DNA from 3 places in the Bacillus sp. NPDC094064 genome. Region 3 is predicted to be linked to each of the others. Evidence: riboswitches for the same ligand, from Rfam matches in the RefSeq annotation. Region 3 holds a riboswitch; each other region holds the start of a gene.

The links. Region 3 has a riboswitch for lysine ahead of ACQKNI_RS07455 (aspartate kinase). Riboswitches for the same ligand answer to the same signal wherever they lie in the genome.
Region 1: linked by a shared signal. The riboswitch ahead of ACQKNI_RS02075 (amino acid permease) and the one ahead of ACQKNI_RS07455 (aspartate kinase) in region 3 are both predicted to bind lysine.
Region 2: linked by a shared signal. The riboswitch ahead of lysA (diaminopimelate decarboxylase) and the one ahead of ACQKNI_RS07455 (aspartate kinase) in region 3 are both predicted to bind lysine.

The regions. Positions count from the first base shown of each region.
Region 1 is NZ_JBNNUI010000001.1:383,060-391,440, forward strand. It holds gene ACQKNI_RS02050 (hypothetical protein) at 161-1,144, shown strand; gene ACQKNI_RS02055 (hypothetical protein) at 1,341-1,697, opposite strand; partial or broken gene ACQKNI_RS02060 (IS1595 family transposase) at 1,822-1,935, opposite strand; gene ACQKNI_RS02065 (DNA alkylation repair protein) at 2,008-2,778, opposite strand; gene ACQKNI_RS02070 (iron-sulfur cluster biosynthesis family protein) at 2,812-3,117, opposite strand; gene ACQKNI_RS02075 (amino acid permease) at 3,232-4,698, opposite strand; lysine riboswitch at 4,812-5,004, opposite strand; gene ACQKNI_RS02080 (GNAT family N-acetyltransferase) at 5,326-5,787, shown strand; gene ACQKNI_RS02085 (sulfite exporter TauE/SafE family protein) at 5,808-6,701, opposite strand; gene ACQKNI_RS02090 (VOC family protein) at 6,910-7,707, shown strand; partial or broken gene ACQKNI_RS02095 (aminoglycoside phosphotransferase family protein) at 7,695-7,808, shown strand; gene ACQKNI_RS02100 (metallophosphoesterase family protein) at 7,822-8,381, shown strand, end outside.
Region 2 is NZ_JBNNUI010000002.1:229,928-238,308, reverse strand. It holds gene lysA (diaminopimelate decarboxylase) at 45-1,361, opposite strand; lysine riboswitch at 1,542-1,723, opposite strand; gene ACQKNI_RS05820 (DUF3888 domain-containing protein) at 1,813-2,208, opposite strand; gene ACQKNI_RS05815 (LTA synthase family protein) at 2,463-4,349, shown strand; gene pssA (CDP-diacylglycerol--serine O-phosphatidyltransferase) at 4,532-5,233, shown strand; gene ACQKNI_RS05805 (NAD(P)-dependent oxidoreductase) at 5,324-6,295, opposite strand; gene ACQKNI_RS05800 (DUF4025 domain-containing protein) at 6,444-6,629, opposite strand; gene ACQKNI_RS05795 (histidinol phosphate phosphatase domain-containing protein) at 6,698-7,717, opposite strand; gene hisE (phosphoribosyl-ATP diphosphatase) at 7,730-8,053, opposite strand; gene hisI (phosphoribosyl-AMP cyclohydrolase) at 8,064-8,369, opposite strand; gene hisF (imidazole glycerol phosphate synthase subunit HisF) at 8,366-8,381, opposite strand, start outside.
Region 3 is NZ_JBNNUI010000002.1:552,711-561,091, reverse strand. It holds gene ACQKNI_RS07490 (hypothetical protein) at 1-317, shown strand, start outside; gene ACQKNI_RS07485 (hypothetical protein) at 327-605, opposite strand; gene ACQKNI_RS07480 (MFS transporter) at 631-1,893, opposite strand; partial or broken gene ACQKNI_RS07475 (DNA mismatch repair protein MutT) at 2,261-2,425, shown strand; gene ACQKNI_RS07470 (YndJ family protein) at 2,454-4,079, opposite strand; gene ACQKNI_RS07465 (DUF4166 domain-containing protein) at 4,085-4,696, opposite strand; gene ACQKNI_RS07460 (DoxX-like family protein) at 4,700-5,608, opposite strand; lysine riboswitch at 5,800-5,986, shown strand; gene ACQKNI_RS07455 (aspartate kinase) at 6,188-7,417, shown strand; gene asnA (aspartate--ammonia ligase) at 7,620-8,381, opposite strand, start outside.

The sequences.
Region 1 (8,381 bases), on a different contig from region 3:
AATTTATTGGATTATCAATATTAAAATTAACAGAGCTATTAATAAAAGAAATATATATATACTGAATATAAAACCTTTTAATTCTTTGAAAACATTCTATAATTTAGTATTGTTTATATATGGAATGTTTTGTTTGTACGAAAGAGGGATAAGGGGTTATATGAAAAGAATGAAAAATGTAATGTTGCTAGTGTTGTGTTTCTTATGTTTAAGTGGTTGTAATTATGAAGATGAAGATCAGGTGAAAAAATATGTGAAAAAAAAGCACGGAATCGATGTGGTTGTAACAGATTGGGGCGCTATACATGAAGGGAATATGGGGCATACATATCATACAGTTCAAGCGAAAAATAACAAAAATATTCAATTTAGAGTAGAGGTAAATGGCATCATCTATTCAAGAATAACAGGCGATGAATACGAATACGGGAAAAAAACATATGAGGAATATAAGAAATTCAAACCAATGCTAGAAGAAATTAAAAAATTAGGTTACGTGGAATCTGAAAATGAAAATGCTCTCCAATATATATTGGATGATGATAATATAGGGAGAAAACCAACTGATAAGTTATTATTAACTTTAAAAACGAGTGACAAGATAGATTACAGTCAATTTGAATCAGCAGAATTAGATCGTTTATATGCTCTATTCCAATTCATTCAGAAGAGTAATAGAAAAATAACAGAACTTGAAATTGAGGATCATAATGGTGAATCTATAGGCTTCCCTTTTAATAATGTGCAAAAAGCTATAACGAAAGAAGAACTGCTTCTAGCAATGAAAAATACTGTAAGCAGTTATTGGACATACTTGATTCAAACTGAAACAAAAGTAGATGAAAGGTTAAATGAAATCCAAAATGATCGTTTCGTAATTAAAGATATTACTTGTCCACACCCAAAAGACGGCAATTGTCCAGAGTATAAAGTGACTTTAGTTTTCAATGACAGTGAGATTAAATATAAAGATGATTCCTATGTAATAGAGGATTTGAGAAAGGTAGTCACTATTCTTAAAGAAGAACTACATAATAAGGAATTTGACATATTTTTGACGAACAAGGATAGAACAAGTTATTCACTCTGGCTATCATCAGAAGCAATTAAGAAAAGTAATACCGTAGAAGAGTTAGTAAAATAATGGTGTAAAGAAGAAGTTTAAAGTACTTTTTACGTTTGTTATTTCTTTATTCAAAGGCGCTGTTAAATTTTAATGTTGATAATCTGTAAAAAATTTAGGAAACCCAACATATACTTAGGGGTTTCCTATTTTATTACACAGTATTAGTATAGTTCGTCCCTCATAATTGTGTAAGTGGAGAGTTGCTAAAATAGTATTATTTTCTCATTACTCTCCCGATAACTTTTTGTGTTTTTTCATCAACAAGTTTGATAATGTCGCCCAACAAAGCACTTTTTTTAGAACTTAACGTAACCATTGACACTTCTTTACCATCGAAGGAAGGGTCAATTAAACTAAATCTCTTTGTGTCTGCTGTTACTTTACTTACTTTTGCGTCTTTCCAATCACCGACAATTTCTTTTCGTTCCGAGTCAGTAAGCGAATTCCAAGCAATTTCCCGCACGTCTTTTGTTGTTTGTACTGCTTTTGTTCCTGTTTGCTTATCTGAGCTTTGGCAACCACTTAAAACGAAAGAGTGTAAGACTATTGCTGATAGAAGTAGAATTCTCATTATTTTCAAAGTAATTCTCCTTTCTGTGTATAGATTTAATAATTAGATTATCTTATCTTATATTATATTATTTTCTTTAATCAATTATTATCGAACTATTCAGATTACAAAGTTTTAATCGGAACTACACATTAAATTTTGACAATCGCAAACTGTCAAATGTGTAAGTCATTTCAAATATAAATGATGTTAATAGAAATTCTTTAATATGTTGCTTAGTGCTTTCATTACTGTGACTAACAGAGCCTATTCAAAAAGCAAAAACGCTTATACTTCATTTTTGAAGCATAAGCGTTTTTGTGTAAAATACTCAAAAAGAAAAATCCTTTGGTAAAGTACCATTTTTAATTACCGTTCTTAACCCATGTTTTATAATCCAAGGGTTAACTGGATGCTGGTTATCGCGTAATTGCTGTAACCATTGAAAAACGAGCTCTTTATTTTCTTTCGTAATATCATTAATATGATTGGCTACAGATTTTTGAACATATTTAGAAGGGTCATTCATTAATGGTTCAAGAAGTTTTAAATTGTTCTTAAAATCACCTTTCAGAGCTCCCATTTTTTTAGCCCAAGGAAGTCTTGGTCTAGTACCTTCAGAAACTAATCTTCTAATGTGGCTGTTGTCGTCATGAATCCACTTTTGTAATATGTTTAGTGTGTCTTCATGATATGTTTCAAGAAAAGGCCGAATGGCATATTCAGCAGTATTCCTTTTTGTTATTTCATACATAGCATTGAATGAGGATTCAAAATCGTTAAGCCCGTATTTTTCAACGTATTTTGCAATAGGCATATACATATATCCGTTTGTAAATGTGCCTACTTCTGTTGTATTTTCTGGTCCCAATATTTTCAGTAATATATGTATTGCTTCACTGAAATCTTTTTGTAATGTAGTGTGTAATTCATCTGCGATTACTTCAATACGTTGCTTTAATTCTAAATTTTCAACTTTACATGTTACGGAAGCTACAAAGGTTTTTTTAGAGAAATTAGGATCATGTTTACAAATAGAATCAGCCATTTTTTCTGCTAATTCTTCATTAAATAAAAATTTTAACGGAACATATTTACCCATATTTTCACCTCAGTGGTCAGTTGAAAACAAATTTTATTTTTTAATCGACAACCCATAAACCAAAGTTTCACTAGGCGTTGTAATACTAAAACCTGTCGTCTTATAATCCAGTTTCACTGTATCACCAGTATAGTCTTTCGTGAATGAATCCATTTGTACGATGAAATCAGCATCTTCATATACAATATCATCGGCATGATAAGTATCCCAAATTAAATCCACATCAACGAAAATGCTACAAGAGTTTGTCATTGTCCCTCTAATGCGAATGATCTTTTTATCTTCACGTTCTAATCTATGTATAGCTGCTTTTGCTTCATCAGTAATACGAATGTTCATAGTATCCCAACCTTTATGTATATTTCCTTTATTATTGCAAAAACAGGAGCAATAGGGAAGGGAGAAGCATTGCAATAAAAAACGAGCAAACAAATTTGTTTGCTCGTTGCACTTTTATTTTAGTTCACATTTATCAAGTGGAATCACTTTTGTTTTCTTCGTAAATTTATATCCTAACCATAGTACTAAGAAAAGTGGTAAACCGATGTAAGAAACGAATACACCGTTCCAATCGATAGATTCTCCCATAAATGCGCCATAGTTTTGTCCTAAAATGACGATGACACAAAGTGCAAATGCGAAGATTGGACCGAACGGGAACCATTTTGCTCTATATGGTAAGTCTTTTAAATCTTTTCCTTGTGCGATATATGCTTTACGGAAACGATAATGACTAATTGCAATCCCAACCCATGCGATAAAGCCAGACATTCCAGATGCGTTTAATAACCAAATGTATACAACGCCGTCACCGAATAAAGAAGCGATGAAAGCGACACTACCAACAATTGATGTTACGATTAATGCGTTAACAGGTACGCCGCGGCTATCCAATTTCCCTAAGAACTTCGGTGCTTTGCCTTGGCGAGCTAAATCCCAAAGCATACGAGTTGATGCATACATACCAGAGTTACCAGCAGATAGTACGGCAGTTAAAATAACAGCGTTCATAACAGAAGCAGCAAAGGCAACGCCCGCTTTTTCAAAAATAAGTGTAAATGGACTTACTGTAACATCACTTGCAGCAAGGCTTTCAGTTGTGTAAGGAATTAATAAACCGATAACGAGAATCGCAAGGATATAGAATAAAAGAATACGCCAAAAGATCGAACGAATTGCTTTCGGAATATTGCGTTCTGGATCAGACGTTTCACCAGCAGCTACCCCAAGTAATTCAGTACCTTGGAAGGAGAAACCAGCTGCCATAAATACACCGATAATTGCCATAATGCCGCCGTTAAATGGTGCATCTGCAACAGTGAAGTTTTTAAAGCCAACAGATTCGCCGCCCATAATGCCGAAAATCATCATAAAACCGACAATTAAAAAGATAATAATCGTAACTACTTTAATAAGTGCGAACCAATATTCAGATTCACCAAACCCTTTAACAGATAAGTAGTTTAAAAGGAAAATAATAGCTAAACAAAGGCCACTCCAAACGAGTGAAGGTGTATCTGGAAACCAAAATTTCATAATTAACGATACAGCTGCGAGTTCAGCCGCTATCGTAATTGCCCAGTTATACCAATAGTTCCATCCTAGTGCGAAACCAAGTGATGGATCAACAAATTTTGTTGCATACGTGCTGAAAGATCCAGTTACAGGCATGTATGCTGCGAGTTCTGCTAAGCTTGTCATTAAGAAATAAACCATAATACCAATTGCGGCGTATGCAACTAATGCACCACCAGGTCCAGCTGTATGGATAACACCACCGCTGGCAAGAAATAGTCCGGTACCAATTGTACCACCGAGAGAAATCATCGTAAGGTGTCTTGATTTTAAACTACGTTTTAATTCACCTTTTCCTTGTGTAGTTTGCGTTTTAGAGGTAGTTTGATTCGTTGCGCTATTCATGTTCAACACTCCTTTTCTTGTAAGATAGGAAGGAGCGGGGGGAGAAAAGTACAAAAAACCGCCAAAGGAATTTGGCGGAACGTTTCACAAATAACCACCCCATCATACCCTTCCGTTAAGATAGCACCCCACGTTTACACGGTAATTTTGTAAACGTGACAGTTCTGTTCCTTTCGGAGACAGCCCCAGCTTATAGTTCCAGAGAAGAAATATAAACTTCGGCAACTTTTCCTTTCAAACGGAGTCGGTGACATTCTCTGTGTCTCGTCCATTTTACTTTTAAAAGTCGCAACCTCTACCTCATCGGACTGATGAGGATTTATATATTGCTAAGATTTTTAATATATCGCAATTGTAATCACTTTCTGAATATATTGCAAGGGATTTTGTTAGGAAAAGTCAAAAAATATCGGTTATTGTTTAGGAAACGTTTGCAAAACTCCACCCGAACCTACTGTTATGTAACAAAAAATAAAGAAAGAAATTGTTATACAAATGTTTCGCAAAAAATGATGAAAAACCCTTTAAAATTAAAAGAAAATTCGGAAAATATAATTCGACATTCATAATGTGGTCATATTTTTTGTTATAATGAGATAAACGTTTAAAGGAAAAGGGGAAATCATTATGAAATTAGAAACGGAAAGGCTCTATATAGTACCATGTACAGAAGAGATGTTTCGTGTTGCTGAAAAACAAGGGTATAACAGTGGTCCGCATATTATAGGCCATGTAGAACATGTAAAAGAAGATGCGGCTTTATTACCTTGGGGCGCATGGTATGTCATTCGAAAAGAAGATGACATCGTACTAGGGGATATAGGTTTTAAAGGGAAACCAAGCGAGAATGGTACAGTAGAAATTGGTTACGGTTTTATTGAGAAATATTGGAATAAAGGATATGCTACAGAATCTGTAGCTGAATTAATAAAGTGGGCTTTTCAGACAGGAGAAGTAGAAACGGTTATTGCAGAGACACTTCAAGATAATTATGGTTCAATCCGTGTATTAGAAAAATTACATATGAAGAGAGTAGAAGCTACAGAAACGATGATCAATTGGAAAATAGAAAAATACCGCTCGAAATAAATCGGGCGGTATTTTTGTAATTAAGGTAGTATTTGTTTTTGATCTGTCGGGTATCCAATTGTCGAATGTTTCGAATGATTACGGACAGCAATAAAAATAGATATAATAACGACAAGACCAACTGCCACGTAAGAAAGTGAAATAATAGTTGGATCCACTTTAAATGTTGTAAGTAGTGTACGTATATTCGTAAAAATAATAAGACCACCAACTAATACGCCAAGTAAATGAGATGGAACGATGCGTACTAACCATGCTGCAATTGGAGCTGCAACAATACCGCCAAGCATTAAGGAGAATACCCAAACCCAGCTTACTTGTTCCCAGCCAAGTGAGATGAAGAAGCCGATTGTTGCAGCGAGCGAAACAGGAAATTCACTCGTATCTACAGAGCCAATCACTTTTCTAGCTTCATTTCCTCTTGCAAGTAGCACAGGTGTCGTAATTGGACCCCAGCCACCACCGCCAGTTGAATCGACGAATCCAGCGAATAAACCGAGCGGTACAAGTTGTTTGGCAGACATACGTTTTTTTGAAGCGACAATTTGTTTTTGAATAAGAAATCGTAATAAAATATAAACCCCTAAAGTGAATAAAAATATTGAAATGTACGGTTTAATCACATTGCCAGGTAAATTACTTAAAAAACATGCCCCAATAAATGCACCAATTGCTCCTGGTAACGTAAGCCTGGAAACGGTATATTTATCCACGTTTCCAAATTTAATGTGAGATGCACCAGAAGCGGCAGTTGTAACGACTTCAGCTAAGTGAACAGAAGCGGAAGCTACAGCCGGTGCGATACCAAACATTAATAATAGAGAAGTAGAGGTTACCCCATACGCCATTCCGAGTGCTCCATCAATCAATTGAGCGAAAAACCCAATAATAGCAAATACAATTAATTTCTGCATAAATATTCCCCCTGTAATAAATAAATGAAAAAGGCACTTTTCCCATATGAGAAAAGTGCCTTTGGTTTTTCCAATCAGCAATAATTAGATTTGTTTTATTATAATACACATTAATCGTATAAATCAACTAGGTTTTAAAGTTTTTTGAATTGAATGAAAGAAAAATAAAATATACAATAAAAGGATGGAGAGAAAGGGGAGAAAGACAATGTTAGCATTTGATCATCTCGTTCATGCAGTGCATGGCACACCGGAGGAAGCAGCAAAACAAATGCAGGAGCGTGGATTTCATACTGCATTAGGTGGACAACATACGACTTGGGGTACTTGGAATAGTTTATGTTATTTTGACTTATCATATATAGAGTTTTTAGCAGTCCAGCATGAAGAAAAAGCGAAAGAAGCAGAAAATCCATTAGTGCAGGAAACGGTCGTGAAATTACAAGCTGGAGAAGGAATGCTACAAATCGCAATTCGAACAGGTGCAATTGAAGAATTAGCAGTTAAGTTCAGAAAGCATGGCATACAAACGATTGGACCATTTGAAGGGAAACGTATGAGAAAAGATGGCCGTCTTTTAGAATGGAAAATGTTATTTGTAAAGCAAGAAGAGACCGGACCAAAACTACCTTTCTTTATACAGTGGAATGAAACAGATGAAGAAAGAAGAAGCGATTTACAGAAAATAGGGACGATCACTGAGCATAAAAACAAAGTACAACAAATTGAAACGATTCATTACGCGGTGAAAAACGTTCGAGAAACGGTGCGAAAATGGAAAGAAGTAATGGGGCTAACGGCAAGCCGGATCGTGAAAAATGAAGAATGGAATGCAGAGTGTCAAAGCGTATCATTTGGTGACATTCATGTACAGTTTTGTGCACCAATTGGGGAAGGATTAGTACTAGAATGCTTGAAGAATCAAGGCGAATATCCTTTTGCAGTGGAGTTTAAAGGGGAAAATAAACGAGAGCATGAAGTGTTAGGTAGTTTGTACATATATTGAAAGAGAGAGTAAATCGAATTTTAGAAGATCATAATCATTTTTCATCCTATATTCCAGAATGGTATCAATCACAACATGTAGATATAATAAACAATAAATAACGGAGGAATTCATATGGATAAAATAGCAGTAATTTCAGATATACATGGTAATATTCCAGCTTTAGAATCTGTGCTACAAGATATTAAATTAAGAGGAATCGAGCGCATTATTTGTCTTGGAGATTTAGTCGGAAAAGGCCCTCATTCAAGCGAAGTAATTGAAATTATTCGTAAAGAATGTGAAGTAGTCGTAATGGGAAACTGGGATGATTTTATAACAAAACCGACTGAATTTGAAGCGTTAAAATGGCATCAAAAACAACTATCAGAAGAACAAAATGAGTATTTAAGAAGTTTACCATTTTCAATCGAGTTTTATATGAGCGGGAAACTCATTCGTATGTTCCACGCATCACCGAGAAGTTTATACGAAAGAATTCAACCACATGCTACAAGAGAAGAGCGTATTAGTATGTTCGAAAATAGTGATTTGACGGAAAATATAGAAGGAGAAAGACAACCAGATGTCGTTTGTTACGGTGACGTTCACCAAGCATTTGTTCAAAATTTCAGAGGGAAAACGTTATGTAATGCTGGTAGTGTAGGAAATTCTCTTGAAATTACACAAGCATC
Region 2 (8,381 bases), 320 kb from region 3:
TTTACAAAAAAGGAATTGCCCATCTGAACAACTCCTTTTCTCATTTAAACAAGTTCTTTAATACGTATGCGATCGTTCCCAATAATATTTTCATATGTTTCGCGCTCTACAACAATTTGTGATGTACCACCTTTCGCGAAGACGACAGCTGGTCTACGAATCCGATTATAATTATTCGCCATTGAGTACCCGTATGCCCCTGTACAAGAAATTGCTAGTAAATCAGCAGAAGCAACTTTCGGTAGAGTAATATCCCAAATTAACATATCTCCACTCTCACAGCATTTCCCTGCAATCGAAACAACTTCCTCGTTCTCATCATTTCCTCGATTCGCTAACATCGCTTCATAACGAGCGTTATATAAGGCCGGTCTTAAATTATCTGTCATTCCACCATCTACTGCAACATATTTCCTTATACCAGGAATATCTTTCACAGATCCGACTGTATAAAGTGTCGTTCCCGCATCACCTACAATACTGCGGCCTGGTTCAACCCAAATTTCTGGCAATGGATAGTTACAGACTGTAAATTGTTCTCTCACTGCACTCGTTACAGCTCGCACATATGTCTCAAGTGTTAATGGCGTATCCGAATCTGTGTAGCGTATTCCGAATCCTCCTCCTACGTTTAACACTTTTACTACATAGTTTGTTTGCTCTCTCACTTCTTCTAAAAAATGGCGTAGAACTTCAATTGCTCGAACAAAACCAGCTGTTTCAAATATTTGTGATCCGATATGCGAATGAATACCTAACACATTATAATTTGATTTTTGTAAAGCAAGATCTATCGCCTGCATCGCTTGACCATTTGAAACACCAAATCCAAATTTTGAATCCTCTTGGCCTGTTGTAATATATTCATGTGTGTGCGCCTCTACTCCAGGCGTTACACGGATTAATATGTTCACAAATTTCCCATATTGCACTGCTAAATCATGTAAAATTTCTAATTCCAAGAAATTATCTACTACAAAACAACCAATATTCGCCTGAAGAGCCATAATCATTTCTTCTTCTGTTTTATTATTTCCGTGAAAATGAATGCGTGATGCCGGAAACCCTGCTTGGAGCGCCGTATACAACTCTCCCCCTGAAACAACATCTAATGACATATTCTCTTCACGAGCTACTCGGCACATCTCCATGCACAAGAACGCCTTGCTTGCATATGCTACTTGATAAGAGAAACCACTTTCTTGAAAAGCACGATGAAATGCACGACATTTCCCTCGAATAGACTCTTCATCGTATACATAAAGTGGTGTTCCGTATTGTTTTGCTAGCTGCGTCGTATCGCACCCTCCAATTTCTAAGTGTCCTTGCCCATTAATTCGGCTTGTGCCGTGTAAATACATTTGAATTCCTCCCTTATTTCCTCTAAAACTCATAACCCCAATCTTCTATTCATTGCAGCACGCTTTTAGATAGACAAAAAACGCGCGGAACAATGTTCACACGCGTTTCTTATTAGGAAAAATATATATTGAAAAAATAAACAAGGTGTTATCTTCTCAAAATAAGAAACCGCATCAACATCTCCAAATAGCTCTCCATAAAATAAATCTTATGACAGTACTACATTTATTCAATGTAGTCCCAATATATGAATAAGGTGGTCATTCTTATATTTCGGCAATAGTCCCTTTCAACCTATGATCACAGATTCCACTAAATCTCCCATAGCTTACTCTTTCCTATCGCGGCCTCTACCTTTGAGAGTAGATGAGGTAAGTCTATTTAATTTTCAAACATCTAATTGTTGCTATTAACAATACCAAAGGACCATTTTATTTGTCAAACAATTTTTTATATTGTTTTTTTGCAGTTTAATTCCGTGTCATTTGGTAAGCGCTTTACTATAATCTTTGTTACTTCCCATTCGCCTTCATCGTTATTAAATGTAATTGTTACTTTTTCAAATGGTGGAGCAATTTTCCCACCAATTCGCTCATACTTCGTCACTTCGATACTCGCTTGAAATAAATATGCACCACTATACACTTTTTTTAAACTAATAATTTTAGGACATTGATAAGGTTTCAAGCTCCCATATTGTTTTTCAATTGCTTTATTTATTTTTGGAAATAAAACAGAATAAAGTGCATCTTCCATAAGAGGGGCATCATATTGAGCTATTGAAACACTCGGTGAAGCAAAAAGGATACAACTACTGCATGCTATACAATATAATAATTTTCGCATTATAACCTCCGTATTATTACGTGATTCTTTCTGCGCACGATCATTATCATACAAAGAAACTCCATTTTATTGTCTCCCACCACTCTTTTTCTACTCAATTATTATAAAAAAGTCCACAACTCCCTTTTATTTTCGTATAATGATACTCATAGTATAATAATCATAATAACAAAGGACTGTTCGTATATATAAAGTGAGGCGCTAATTCAATAGGCTCACAAGAACTGTCATGCTTTTTAGGAGAGGAGTATATTATGCTGCAACGTTTATTTCCAAAACTGCGATTTGCACTCATTGCAGTCGTTTTATTATGGATTAAAACATATATTGTGTACAAGCTAGCATTTGATATTAAAATTGATAACTTCTTTGAAGAATTTATGCTTTTTATTAATCCACTAGCATCGCTACTTTTATTTTTCGGTTTTGCTTTACTTGCATCTAAATATCGAAACCGAATTATAATTGGCATCAGTTTTATACTGTCATTTATTTTATTTGGAAACGCAATGTTTTATGGGTTTTATAACGATTTTGTTACGTTCCCAGTTTTATTCCAAACGAATAATATGGCTGACTTAGGGACGAGTATAAAAGAGCTCTTTACGTATAAAACATTACTTTTATTTGCAGATGCAATTATTTTAATGTTTATTTCGCGTAAATACCCGTCATTTTGTGATAGAACACCACTTTCCCGCTCTGAGAAGCGAACTTTCTTTAGTGGTGTAACAGCATTATTAGCACTGCAAATTGTTGTTTCCGTTATTTATAAACCACAAATGTTCTCACGCTCATTTGACCGTCAAACTGTCGTGAAAAATTTAGGTTTATACACATATCACCTATTTGATATTACACTTCAATCTAAATCTTCGGCTGAACGTGTATTTGCAAGCGGAGACGGATTCTCTGAAATTAAAAACTATACAGACGCAAAAGATAAGCAAGCTGATAAAAACTTATTTGGAGCTGCAAAAGGTAAAAATGTAATTTTAATTTCAATGGAATCTACACAAAGTTTTGTTATTAATAAAAAAATAAATGGAAAAGAGATTACACCATTTTTAAATGACTTTATTAAAGATAGTTTTTATTTCGATAACTTCTATCATCAAACTGGACAAGGTAAAACTTCTGATGCTGAATTTATCGTTGAAAATTCACTTTATCCGTTAGATCGTGGTTCTGTATTCTTTACTCATGCAACAAATGAATATACAGCTACACCAGAACAATTGAAGAAATACGGATATTCTTCTGCTGTCTTCCATTCAAACGATAAATCGTTTTGGAATCGTGATGTAATGTATCCTGCGCTTGGATATGATCGTTACTTTAATTTAAATGATTACGTAGGCACAGAACAAATGTCTGTCGGCTGGGGATTAAAAGATAAAGAGTTCTTTGAGCAATCTATTCCAAAACTAAAATCTTTACCGCAGCCGTTCTATACAAAATTCATTACTTTAACAAACCATTTTCCGTTTCTTCTAAATCCGGAAGATCAATATGTTGATGAATTTAATTCAGAAAGCGACGTTTTAAACCGCTACTTCCCAACTGTTCGTTACACAGATGAAGCTCTTAAATTATTTATTAATCAATTGAAAGCAGAAGGACTGTACGACAATTCTGTTATTGTCATTTATGGTGATCATTACGGTATTTCCGAAAACCATAACGCAGCTATGGCTCAGTTCCTTGGGAAAGACGCAATTACACCGTTTGATTCTATGCAATTACAACGCGTCCCTCTCATTATTCATGTGCCTGGTCAAGAAGGAAAAGTCATTTCTAAAGTATCCGGTCAAATTGATATTAAACCAACTCTTCTTCATTTACTTGGTATTAAAACAAATCAATCCGTAGAATTTGGAACTGATTTATTCATTAAAGAAAAAGACCCTCTTATGATCATGCGTGATGGTAGCTTCGTCTCGGAAGATTATGTTTACACAAAAAACATGTGCTACAGAAGAAATACGGGGGCAGAAACTGATTTAACACTTTGTCAGCCTTATATTGAAAAAGCAAAAACAGAATTAAAACTTTCCGATAAACTCATCTATGGAGATTTATTACGTTTTGATCCTAATAATCGATTAAACACTGGAACGATGACAACGAAATTTGAATAGTTCAGGAAGCAACTTCATAGAAGTTGCTTCCTTTTTTTACGTATTTTTCGAATTATTCTTCTACGAAATCTTTCACAAATTGGGAATTTCTTTCGTATGAGTAATAAATTTATGGTATGATAAAATAAGTAAACTTTCATACACTAATTAAGAATTTATTACAGAAAGCAAGGGATCAGATTTTGTATAGAGCAGCTATTCCAAACTTATTTACGCTCGGAAATTTATATAGCGGATTTTTATCAATCGGCTATGCATCTTTAGGATATTATAAATCAGCTGCTATTTTAGTACTTATCGGGATGATGTTAGATAGTCTTGATGGTCGTGTTGCTCGTTTATTACGTGTGGATTCACAAATGGGAAAAGAGCTTGACTCGCTTGCTGATGTGGTAACATTTGGTGCAGCACCTGCTGTTTTAATGTATTACACATCTTTTTCCAACTATGGAATCATTGGACTATACATAGCGGGACTATTCCCACTGTTCGGAGCATATCGCTTAGCACGATTTAATGTAACACCATCTTCTACTTCTATGAAATATTTCACTGGAGTTCCGATTACTGCAGCTGGAGGGCTTGTCGCTTTCCTAACATTATTTTCAAATACCATTCCAAAAATCGTTCTTATTACAGTATTTGTAACGTTCGCATTTTTAATGGTAAGCCGCATTCGTATCCCAAGTTTAAAGGATGTACCAATTCCACGATATAGCATCATTATTACACTATTTTTAGTTGGAAGCATTATCACAATGTATCAAACAGGCTTTGGTAATTTTTCTGTTTTCTTATTCATTGCCATTCCACTGTATATTTTGTATATGCTATCTCAATTTCTTAGACAAAGACCATCTAAAAAAGCGAATAAAGAAAAATAAACCTTCCGCTTTCGGAAGGTTTATTTTTATCCCAATTGGTGTGAGCTAATAATGAAAGAGGGATGGCCCCTCTCTCATTAAAGTTTCACTTTATTTTGTAACGAATACGTTTTGATTGACAGGTGTTACTGCTTCTTCCCCGTTCAATACAGCCAAAATATTTCTTACAGCCATTTCAGCCATCGCATCACGCGTTTCAAATGTTGCATTTCCTACATGAGGAGCAAGCACAACATTCTTTAATCCTTTTAGTTCTTCTGTAATTTTCGGTTCAAACTCAAACACATCAAGAGCTGCCCCTTCAATTTCATTCGTTTTCAATGCATGAGCAAGTGCCGCTTCATTCATAATTGGACCACGTGAAACATTTACAATATATGCTGTTTTCTTCATCATATTAAACTGCTCTTCATCAATCATATGATGTAATTTCGGATTATACGCACAATTAATTGTAATAAAGTCTGCTGTTTGTAATAATTCTTCTAATGTTACATACGTTGCTCCTAGTTCGTTCTCAGCTTCAGGCTTACGATTTGGCCCTGTATATAAAACATCCATTCCAAATGCCTTCGCACGTTTTGCAACTGCCTTCCCGATTTCTCCAAGACCAATAATTCCAATTGTTTTACCATGTACTTCTCGGCCTAAGAAAAATAACGGTGCCCATCCGTTAAATCCAATTGTACGACATAACGTATCTCCTTCAGGAATTCTACGTGCCGCTGCTAAAAGAAGTGCAAATGTTAATTCTGCTGTCGCTTCAGTTGATACTTTCGGTGTATTCGATACTACAATTCCTTTTTCGCCCGCATACGTATAATCAATATTGTCATAACCAGCACCATAGTTTGCAACAATCTTTAAATGAGGTGCTGCATCAATAACTTCTTTCGGCACCTTTGTAGAAAGTAAACTTAACAATGCATCTTTATCTTGTACACGCTCTGTTAATTCATCTAAAGAAATTAACTCCTCTTTATCATACATTTCTACATCGTGATCTTTTAATAGTTCTAATCCAATTTTTGGAATTTTACCTGCTACTAATATTTTTGCCACTACTAACACCTCTTCTATAAAAAATAAGACATCTCTTATCTTTTATTGTAAGAAATCCACATATAAAAACCAAGGAATTTGATTATAGTTTTGAAAATCGACACTTTTTTATCCATAAGAAAAGAGGAGATGTGACTCTCCCCTCTTTTTACGCTTTTTCTTGTGATTCTTTTCCAAGTTTCACATCAATTGTTCCTTCTGCAACTGTATCACTAATTTGCTCCTCAATAACCGATTGAGATGATTGAGATGATTGAGATGTAGCATTCGTTTCAGAAGTGTAAGCTTGTTGCTCTATCCCTTGTACATTTTGTTTATTTTGTTGTTTCGCCATTTTTTACCCTCCTTTTTGTTCTTTCTTATTTTGAACAAAAAGAAAGGTTTTCATCAAAAAATTGCATTTCATTTTGAAATTGTCATTTCTTCTTCAAGCGGTCTCATTACCCTTGCTCGTTTCGTAAATGTTGCGATATGAGAGATGCCATGAGCTCGTAATGTTTGCACATTTTCTTTTACGTATTTCCCTAAATCATTCGGATAATGTGCATCCGAAGAAATCGTAATAGGAACTCCCTGTTTAGCTAATACTTGTAGATAGAGCGGACTTGGACACATTTCACGAACTGGATAGCGATAGTACAGTCCTGCATTTATTTCTGTTGCAGTATTTGTTTCTACTAGCGCACGAGCAATTTTCTTATAATAAGAAAGCTGTTCATTCTCATCCAACCTGTAATTAAATACTTTTATGTTATCAAGATGAGCTATAATATCAAATAGCTCAGAACGAACCGCACGCTCAACAGTTTTGAAAAACGTATCATATAATGCATGTAAATCGTGTTCCTCAAAATACTCCTTCGTATCTGGATTATCGAACCCCCAGCCGTTTAAAAAATGAACAGAACCAATTACATAATCAAAATCTCCTAGCGCTAATAATTTTTTCAGCTCTTCTTCACAACCAATAAAATAATCCGCTTCAATTCCAAGTTTAAGCGTGACGCCCCTTTTACTCCAACGTTCTTTCGCCTCTTCAATCGCCTTTGTAAAATCGTATAGTGAAACGACTCTTACTTGGTCCAACCATTCCTTCTGTAAACGACCAAGCTTCGAATCACTAATATCTACATATTTTTCATAATATCCTTTCGCCTCATGAAAACGATATAAATGATCAACAATCCCAACTTCTTTTATACCTTTTTGCAACGCTTCTTCTAAATATAAATCGATCCACTTGGCTGTAAATGGCCCTTCCTTCACACGTCTTTGCAAACGCTCTTGTGTTTTCATAAGCCAATCGATAGAATGCCTTTCTTCTGGAAGCGGCTCATAATATTCCATTGCTTCATTTATTTTAGCAAGCCACCCTATTGAATACGGTCCTTCTTCTAAATGAAGGTGATAATCCACTTTCATATGTATTCCCCCTTATAATGTATCTATTTCTTTTCGATCTCCTACTCTCGAAAGCTTTCCATTTCTTTCTTTCACTTCTCGTATGACATCTTCCAGTGCAATATTTTTTTCAGCTAATAGAACAAAACAGTGATACAACACATCGACCATTTCTTTTACTAGTTCTTCTTTATCGTTATTTTTAGATGCGATGATTACTTCCGCACATTCCTCTCCAATTTTCTTTAAAATTTTATCTTCTCCTTTTGAGAATAAATAATTTGTATAAGATTCAGGAAGTGGATTTTCTTTTCGTTCCTCAATTGTTTCGTACAATAACTTAAAGACATTTTCCATATGTATCCCCCTATATAATTTTGTAATGAAAACACGTTTTCTCTCCCGTATGACAAGCAGGTCCTACTTGCTTTACGACAACAACGATTGAATCTTGATCACAGTCTAAATACAAGGATTGAACATATTGGACGTTTCCGGATGTACCTCCTTTATTCCATAACGATTGTCTCGAACGGGAATAAAACCACGTTTTTTTCGTTTTTAGTGTTTTTTCATACGCTTCTTCATTCATATAAGCTAGCATTAAAACTTCTTTCGTATCTTCTTCGATTACAACTGCTGGTAGTAATCCTTTTGAAAAGTTAGGTTTCATAGCCGCACCTCA
Region 3 (8,381 bases):
AAGCAGTGCAGCCAAAACAGGATGTATACGATACGTATAGTTTACTTGTAAAAAATATCGGTAATGATGTATCAAACGTAGCTGTGGAAATACTTGATAACACTCCTACCTCTAAAGCTACTTTTAATCCTACTACATTAAATAACAAAGTTTCTAAAAGTCATACAAACTTTGACTACATAGTATTCCCATTAGACTTTAACAGCCATAATTTCAAAGTCGTCATTACTTGGGAAGAAAATAATTTCTCTTACAACGGTCATCCGGTAAATGAGGATAAAAAGATGAAACAAACATTTGTATTTAATGAAGACTAAGTTCTGAACTTAGCCTTCATTTATGAAACCTGATTGGATCGCTTCTGTCACTTCTTTTGTAATTTCCAGTTCAGTTGCTTCCGTACTAATTTGCTTGTGCCAAATATGTACAGAAGGCTTTTTATTATAAAAATGCTTTATTAATAATAATCGATTATATACTATATTATTTTCTATATGAGTAGCGATATAGACCGTGAAATTTTTTGCTTCAAAAACCTTTTCTTGCAAAGTGTATTTGCTTTCTAGTTGCCTTACTACTATATCTTTCAAATTTTCTATCGTCATATACGCTGTCCCCTTTCCCCTATCATCAATCAAATCGACGAATACTCCGCACAGACAATGCCATACCTATTGTAATAATCACTAAAATTGCTAGCAATACAATCGTTATCTCGCCACCTATTACATTCGCTAGCCAACCAACAACTACGTATCCTAATGGCAATAAAGCGAAAGAACCTAACATATCAAGGCTTGCTACTCTTCCAAATGTTTCTTCTGGAACAAGTTCTTGTAAACTCGTTTCCCAAATAAGTCCAAATATCATCATACCGAATCCTTCGATTGCCATTAAGAATATTAAAGCAGGTGGCCAAGAAATGAACGGCATAATTGGTAGAGCGATACCACTAATTAAAACACCTCCATAGGCAAGTAATCCTCTTTTATGCCATCGTTCCCTCCCGCCAAATATTAGTGCGGCGATTACAGCACCAACACCAGAAGCTGCCATGCCTAGTCCATATACGTAAGCTTCAAAATGATGGTGAACATTAAACAACCATGGAATTAATACGACGATAATGCCGGCATAACAAATGTTTACGAAAGAAAACACTAAAATTGTAATCCACAGCCACGGATGACTTTTTAAAACTAAAACCCCTTCCATAAACTCTTTTTTATAATCGATCTTACTCCTTTCAATCGAGTTTACTTTCTTAAACTTAATTTCTTTTAAAAATAATAAACAGAAAAATGATAATAAATACGTTGCTGCATCTAGTCCAAACCCTATCCCAGCAGATGCAACTGATACGATTAATCCACCAAGTGCCGGTCCGATTAATCGTATGCCTTGATTACTCATTTGCGTGAGTGCATTAGCCGCATTACGAATTTCTGGTACAAACACTTTTGCTCTTACAGCTGAATACGCCGGCTGGAATATTCCTTCCATAAGTCCGTATAAAGCAACAAGGACATATAAAAGGGTAATCGTTAGCAAATCCATAAATATAAGCGATGCAAGTAATAGCATTAATATAGCGCGGATTATATCTGTAAATAACATTAATTTTACCCGGTCAATTCGATCTACAACTAACCCTGCAAACGGTAAAGCAAGAATATTAGGTAGCATGTACATTGCCATAGTCATCCCCATTACAACCGTTGAACCAGTTAATGAGTAAACAACGACTGGCAAAATAACCATCGTTATAGAACTCCCTAAAGTTGAAAGCAATTGTCCAATCCACAAAAATTTAAAATGCCGTGACACTTTAACTGGCAACAGTAATTTGCCAACATACCCTAAACCTTTCTCTCTTTGTATTTCTCCTTGCATTTCCCTCTCCTCTTTCCAAATGACTATAGAATCCATACATAATAACGGAAAATTACCAATATTACATTTTCAATTATATAAGAAACCATTATGCTATGGTAAAATTATCAAAAAAAAATATAAAGGAGAATACATCATTATGCCTCCAAATTCACATAACATCGAGCACCAACTCTATACAATGTGTATGATCTAGCGTAACAATGAAGTTTTACTTGTAAAATAAATGCTTGTTAATAGGAGGTAACGATACTGCCTCGTGTGGAATGTTATACCCCTCGTCCCTTCGGGGTTGCGAGAACACGATGAAGCACTAACTTGTGTAAATTTAATTGAATTGTATAGATTTAGTTAAGTTTATCGTATCGGTGAATTAGTATGGGTGCCAATCAATACAGCACTAAATCTTCCTATGCAAGGTTGGTTTAAAGAAAGATCCCCATTACTTTTTGAAAAAGGTACGTTTGAAATTAAACGTGTTTGGGACAAAGATTTAGATAAACAAGTCGCTATGACAATTGCCCACACGTAAAAAAGCTCGGAATCTCTCCAAGCTTTTCTTACTTTTCCTCTATTTTCTTAATCTCATAATCAATTTCTAAAAACTTAACTCCAAATATCCACATTTTATGGTGAGCTGTTAGCATTTGACCATTTCCCTCTTTAATAATAAACGTCTCTGCTAACGGTAAACGGATTGTAAAGAAACGAGTATGTAAATAAATCCCCTCATCGCCCTTACCATTTTCTCTTAGCTTACTAGTAATGATTAACTCATTATTATCATTGCGTAATTTTAAAATCCCCGTCATATTCGAATATGGTAAAGGTAATGCGATATTCATATATGTATCGTTCTTATGGGTATGCATTGAATACAAAGCTAAAAAAATAGACTTCCCTGCTTCATTTTTTCTTAGCCAAGCTCTTACGTTTTCTCTTCCGTCTTTCTCATCGATTACACCAAGGATAGAACCGTACATTGTTTCCCACTTGCCACCCATTCCTAAATGTATTTGTCCAACACGTTTACTCATTTTCTCATAACAAAATGCAAATGGGCGGAACCAACGAGTCCATTTAATATGCGATTGTAACTTATACGCTGTTGTATTTTCATAAAAACGAATAATGCTTAAAGGAATCTTCGCTGTGTCAAATGCCTCACTATGAAAGTCATTCATTTTATCAACTAAACCTTTGTATTCCTTACTATCTACTAAATTCCTACTATGTAAAAACGTCTCACCAATTGTTACACTTCCTCTTAACCGACTCATTGGTTTTCCATAGTATTTATAATTGGGAGCACTCTTTTCCATCATCCAACCAACAAATGCCGGTAGCGCTACTCCAATCCCATTTACAACACCGTGAACCCAAACCATTTGTACAATTGTAATCGTCATTACTTGTTTCAAATTCCCATATGAATATATGAGTGAGAACATAATTGTGACCATGAGCGTACTAGACGAAATGATTAAAAGAATCTTTGCGCTGATAGCATTAAATTTCGTGCGCCAAACATAAATCCCATAACCATAAATAGCACATAAATATAGGAACACTGCAAAAAATTCAAATATCCTTGAGTATGTAATTCCAATCGCAACTGTCATCGGTGAAATGACTATAATAAACATAATTGCATCATATACTTTACTTCTCTTTTCTCTCTCCCTCCCAATTAAACCCGCTGATAACGGCAATAGAAATACCGAATAATGAAAGTGTGCAGCTGTAAGTAAAACAATGTCAGAACTAAACTGCATAATCGATACGTTTGCTACTGAAGCAAAAAACCAAAAACCACCTAAAAACAAATAAATAAACGCACTATCGATAGCCGTTTCTTCTAATGGCTTCCGTCCTCTTTCTAGTAATCTATTTATACCAAATAACGCAACGATCCCCGTATATACAAACCAAATTATCGCAAAGAAATATTGATTTGTTACAAAAGCTAACATTGCACTAATTGCTGCGACCGGATATAAAAACGATACGGATTTATAAAATAATAAATACGATCCATTTCGTGTTCTTTTATCAATAATACAAAAAGACATCGGTATAAATAACAAAATAGATAATAATATAATTGCTTCAACAGGATTTACATCGGGCCACTCACATATTAGAAAAACAATATAACAAGCAAGACCAAATATTATATTTCTCATATCGTTTATTTCCTTTCCACAAACGTTCCCTTATATGAAAATAGCGAACCAATTAACGGATTTCGTACTTGAACATAAATTCGAAAACATTGTAATTCGTCATCATAACTTTCAACAATTTTTGCCTCTCCGTATAAAAGTTTCGGTAAAGAGATTTTTCTTCCAAACATATAAAGCCATTGTTTCTTTGAAGAAATATGCATTGCCCCTAACCCATCAATATGAAAATTCAATGTAGAGACGAGTAAATGTGGTTCACCAAAATAATCTACAATTTCATTTTCGTTTTCATCCAACTGCATAACCGCATTAAAATATCTTTCCTTATCATGAAAATAAAACGTGCGATTCCACTTTACAATTTCTTTTCCATCTTTATCTCGTCCAGCAGTATTATGTATTACAAAAGGCACTTTTTTTCCTCGTTCAGAGAAAAACATTCGAAACTTCGATGCAATTTTTAATATTAATTTCACAAAAAAAGAACCACCATAAATTTCATCCATCTTTCCTTCCCCAATAAAACTATTCTCTTCTGTAATCTCATAGCGTTTCTGCAATTTCGGATGAAGTTTTTTATAAGAATCCCCTAATAGTCTTTCATAAATATTAGCCATACACTATCCCTTTCTCGTCCTCTTGCAATTTTTTGCACTTGGCAAATCGAAGCTATTCATATAACCGACAATCGATACTCCAATTAGAAGCAGATTTAACGTAATTGGATTAAACGGCTCTGTAAAACTTGTGATATTCGTACATCCTGCTGCTATCGTTAAGGCTATTAACATGAAAATATGTAGTATAAATACATTTCGTTTTGGAAATGGAAGTAACCATATGACACCAAAAATAACTTCTAACAGCCCAATTATTTTAAGAATAAAAATACTATTTTCAGTTGAACCAATTATGACCGAAAGCATTTTCACTTCTTCTGGATGGGTAAAGATTATTTTCGGTACAATCCCTTGATATAGCCATACAAAAGAAAATAAAAAACAAACGAGCCAATATGTCATTGTTCTTCTAATTAGCAACTTAGGATGAAGTCCCTTTTCTAACCATAATTTTAAAGCATCAAAACTCCAAGCAGTCGCAGAGCCTAATAACGGGCGAAAAATATATGAATCTATTACATTTCCTATACGGCCAAATCTTGTATCATAATCATATTGCGTTTCAAAATGAATGTATTCATTATTCGGTGTATACTTCCAATACCCACGCCCCATTTGTATAAGCGATAATTGATTGTCTGTCCAAAATTTCAAAGACGAAATTCGTTCTCCAGTTTCTTTTCTAATCTCACCTATCGATTCCCCTTCCCCAGCTATTTCAAGTCCAAATCCGATCTTTGTTTTATACAAAAATTGCTGCGGTTCTCCCTCTTTTTTCTCTAAATACGAAATTTCAGTAAAGCGAGCATCCCACTCTGTATGTATGTCTGGTTCTTGCGTATATTCCCATAATTTCTCTATCGTTGTTTCCATTTCTATCGAAACATAAATAGGTTTTTTCCTTTGCATTCTTCCACCTCCAGTGCACTATATTTTTAATGTACATGCAATGAGTTTATTTTGCTACATTTTTCACAAACTCCCCCGTAAATAGAAAGAATTTTAAAAAAATACATAAAACACTTGATTCCCCGGAAAATTTAAATTATTATAAAACAAATGTTACCCACAACTTTATAAATCAAACACTCTCGCCTAAAACGTGAGATAGAGGTTGCAATACTTATAAGTATTCTAATGGAGACACAGAGATGTCTATGAAATTAGAAGAAAGGAAGTGTTGCCGAAATTGATAAACTTCTCTGCATTTATCAATTGGGGCTGTTTTCGAATAGAAACAGAACTGTCATATGTACAAACATGTACGTATGAAGAGCTATCTACAAAAAAGAGATATCATTTTCATGATATTCCTTTTTTGGCGGTTTTTTTATTAGCTCCGTTTTCTGTTTCCCTTTTCCTGTAACAGCACCATCCTCACTTATTTGAGATGGTGTTTTTTGTTTTTCTCTCTGGTAACTACAGGAATATTGGGATTTGCATATGTCCTAACCTATTCTTAAAAATGGACGAAAGAAGGAATTCGTAATGGAAACGATTGTACAAAAATTTGGTGGCACTTCTGTCGGAAGCGTCGAACGCATTCAACATGTAGCAAATTTAATTATTGAAGAATATGAAAGGGGACATAGCGTTGTCTCTGTCGTTTCGGCAATGGGCAAAAGCACGGATGAACTAGTAGCACTTGCTAACGCTGTTACGGAAAACCCAAGTAAACGTGAAATGGACATGCTTCTATCTACAGGAGAACAAGTGACCATTTCATTATTAACAATGGCATTACAAACAAAAGGCTATAACGCCATTTCATTAACAGGATGGCAAGCTGGTATTACGACAGAATCTGTACATGGTAGTGCACGGATTACTGACATTAATACAGATCGTATTCAGTCTTATCTTGCTGAAGGCACAATTGTTATCGTAGCTGGTTTCCAAGGTATGAGTATAGAAAGTGAAATCACAACGCTTGGACGTGGTGGCTCTGATACGACCGCTGTCGCATTAGCAGCGGCATTAAAAGCGAAAAAATGTGATATTTATACGGATGTGACAGGCGTATACACGACTGATCCACGAGTTGTAAAAACGGCTTACAAATTAGATGAAATTTCTTATGACGAAATGTTAGAGCTTGCCAACCTCGGTGCTGGCGTATTACATCCGCGTGCTGTTGAATTTGCTAAAAATCATAATGTCGTTTTAGAAGTCCGCTCAAGTATGGAACAAGAAAACGGAACAATTGTAAAAGGAGAATGTAACATGGAACAACAATCAATCGTTAAAGGTATTGCATTTGAGGATAATATTACACGTGTCACAATTAAAGGATTGGAACAAGGCTCACTTTCAACAGTTTTCTCTACATTAGCAGCAGCACACATTAATGTAGATATTATCATTCAAAGTATTACAAATGAAGGAACTGTTCATCTCTCCTTCTCCATTCACTCTAATGATTTAAGAGAAACTTTAGAAGTGTTGGAACAAAATCAAGAAACTCTTCACTATGAGTCAGTAGAACATGAAAATCATTTAGCAAAAGTATCAATTGTAGGATCTGGTATGGTATCTAACCCAGGTGTCGCTGCAAATATGTTCACTACTTTAAAAGAAGAAGATATTCATATTAAAATGGTAAGTACATCAGAAATTAAAGTATCTGTCGTTATTGACCGCCTTCATTTAGTTACAGGTGTTGAGGCGCTGCATCAATCATTTATGGCGAAAATTGAGCCTTTAGTACAAATGGTATAATTTAATATTTTTATTGCAACTTACAAAAGTCATATAAATCTATTTCCTTCCTATTTATAAATAAAAAGCTGTTTGCATAGATTTCAAGATTCTATACAAACAGCTTTTTAACATATTATTGACATCCAAAAATCATTATAAAACACTCAAATTAATCGTCATACTCTTTCCTAGGAAATACTACTGACTCTTCTCACTTCTATTAAAACAGATGAATGTTTTCTTTCTTACAAGCTGCACGTAAATCGTCAGGCCATACAGAAGATTGAACTTCACCAATATGTGCTTTACGTAGGAAATACATGCACATTCTTGATTGTCCGATACCACCACCAATTGTTAATGGTAGTACGTCTTCTAATATCCCTTTATGGAAATCATACTCACGTTTGAAGTCATCACCTGTTTTCGTTAATTGCTCATCAAGTGATTTACTATCAACACGAATTCCCATTGATGATAATTCGAATGAAGCTTGTAGTACTGGGTGCCAGAATAAAATGTCACCGTTTAATTTCCAATCGTCATAATCAGCTGCACGTCCGTCATGTTTTTCACCTGAACGAAGTACATCACCAATTCCGATAATAAAGACTGCACCGTGTTCTTTCGCAATTGCATGTTCACGATCTTTCGGTGTTAATTCTGGATATTTATCTTCCAGCTCCTGAGAAGTAACGAAGACGATTTCTTCTGGTAAATACTTTCCTAGGAACGGATACTTTTCAAATAAGTGATCTTCTAAATCTTTGAATATTCCATAAATTGTTTGTACTGTTTTTTGTAAGTAATCGACAGTACGCCATTCTTTTTGAACGATTTTTTCCCAATCCCATTGGTCAACGTAAATGGAATGTGTAGCATCAAGTTCTTCATCACGACGAATCGCGTTCATGTTCGTATATAAACCTTCACCAGCTTCATATCCGTATTCATGTAATGCAAATCTTTTCCACTTCGCTAG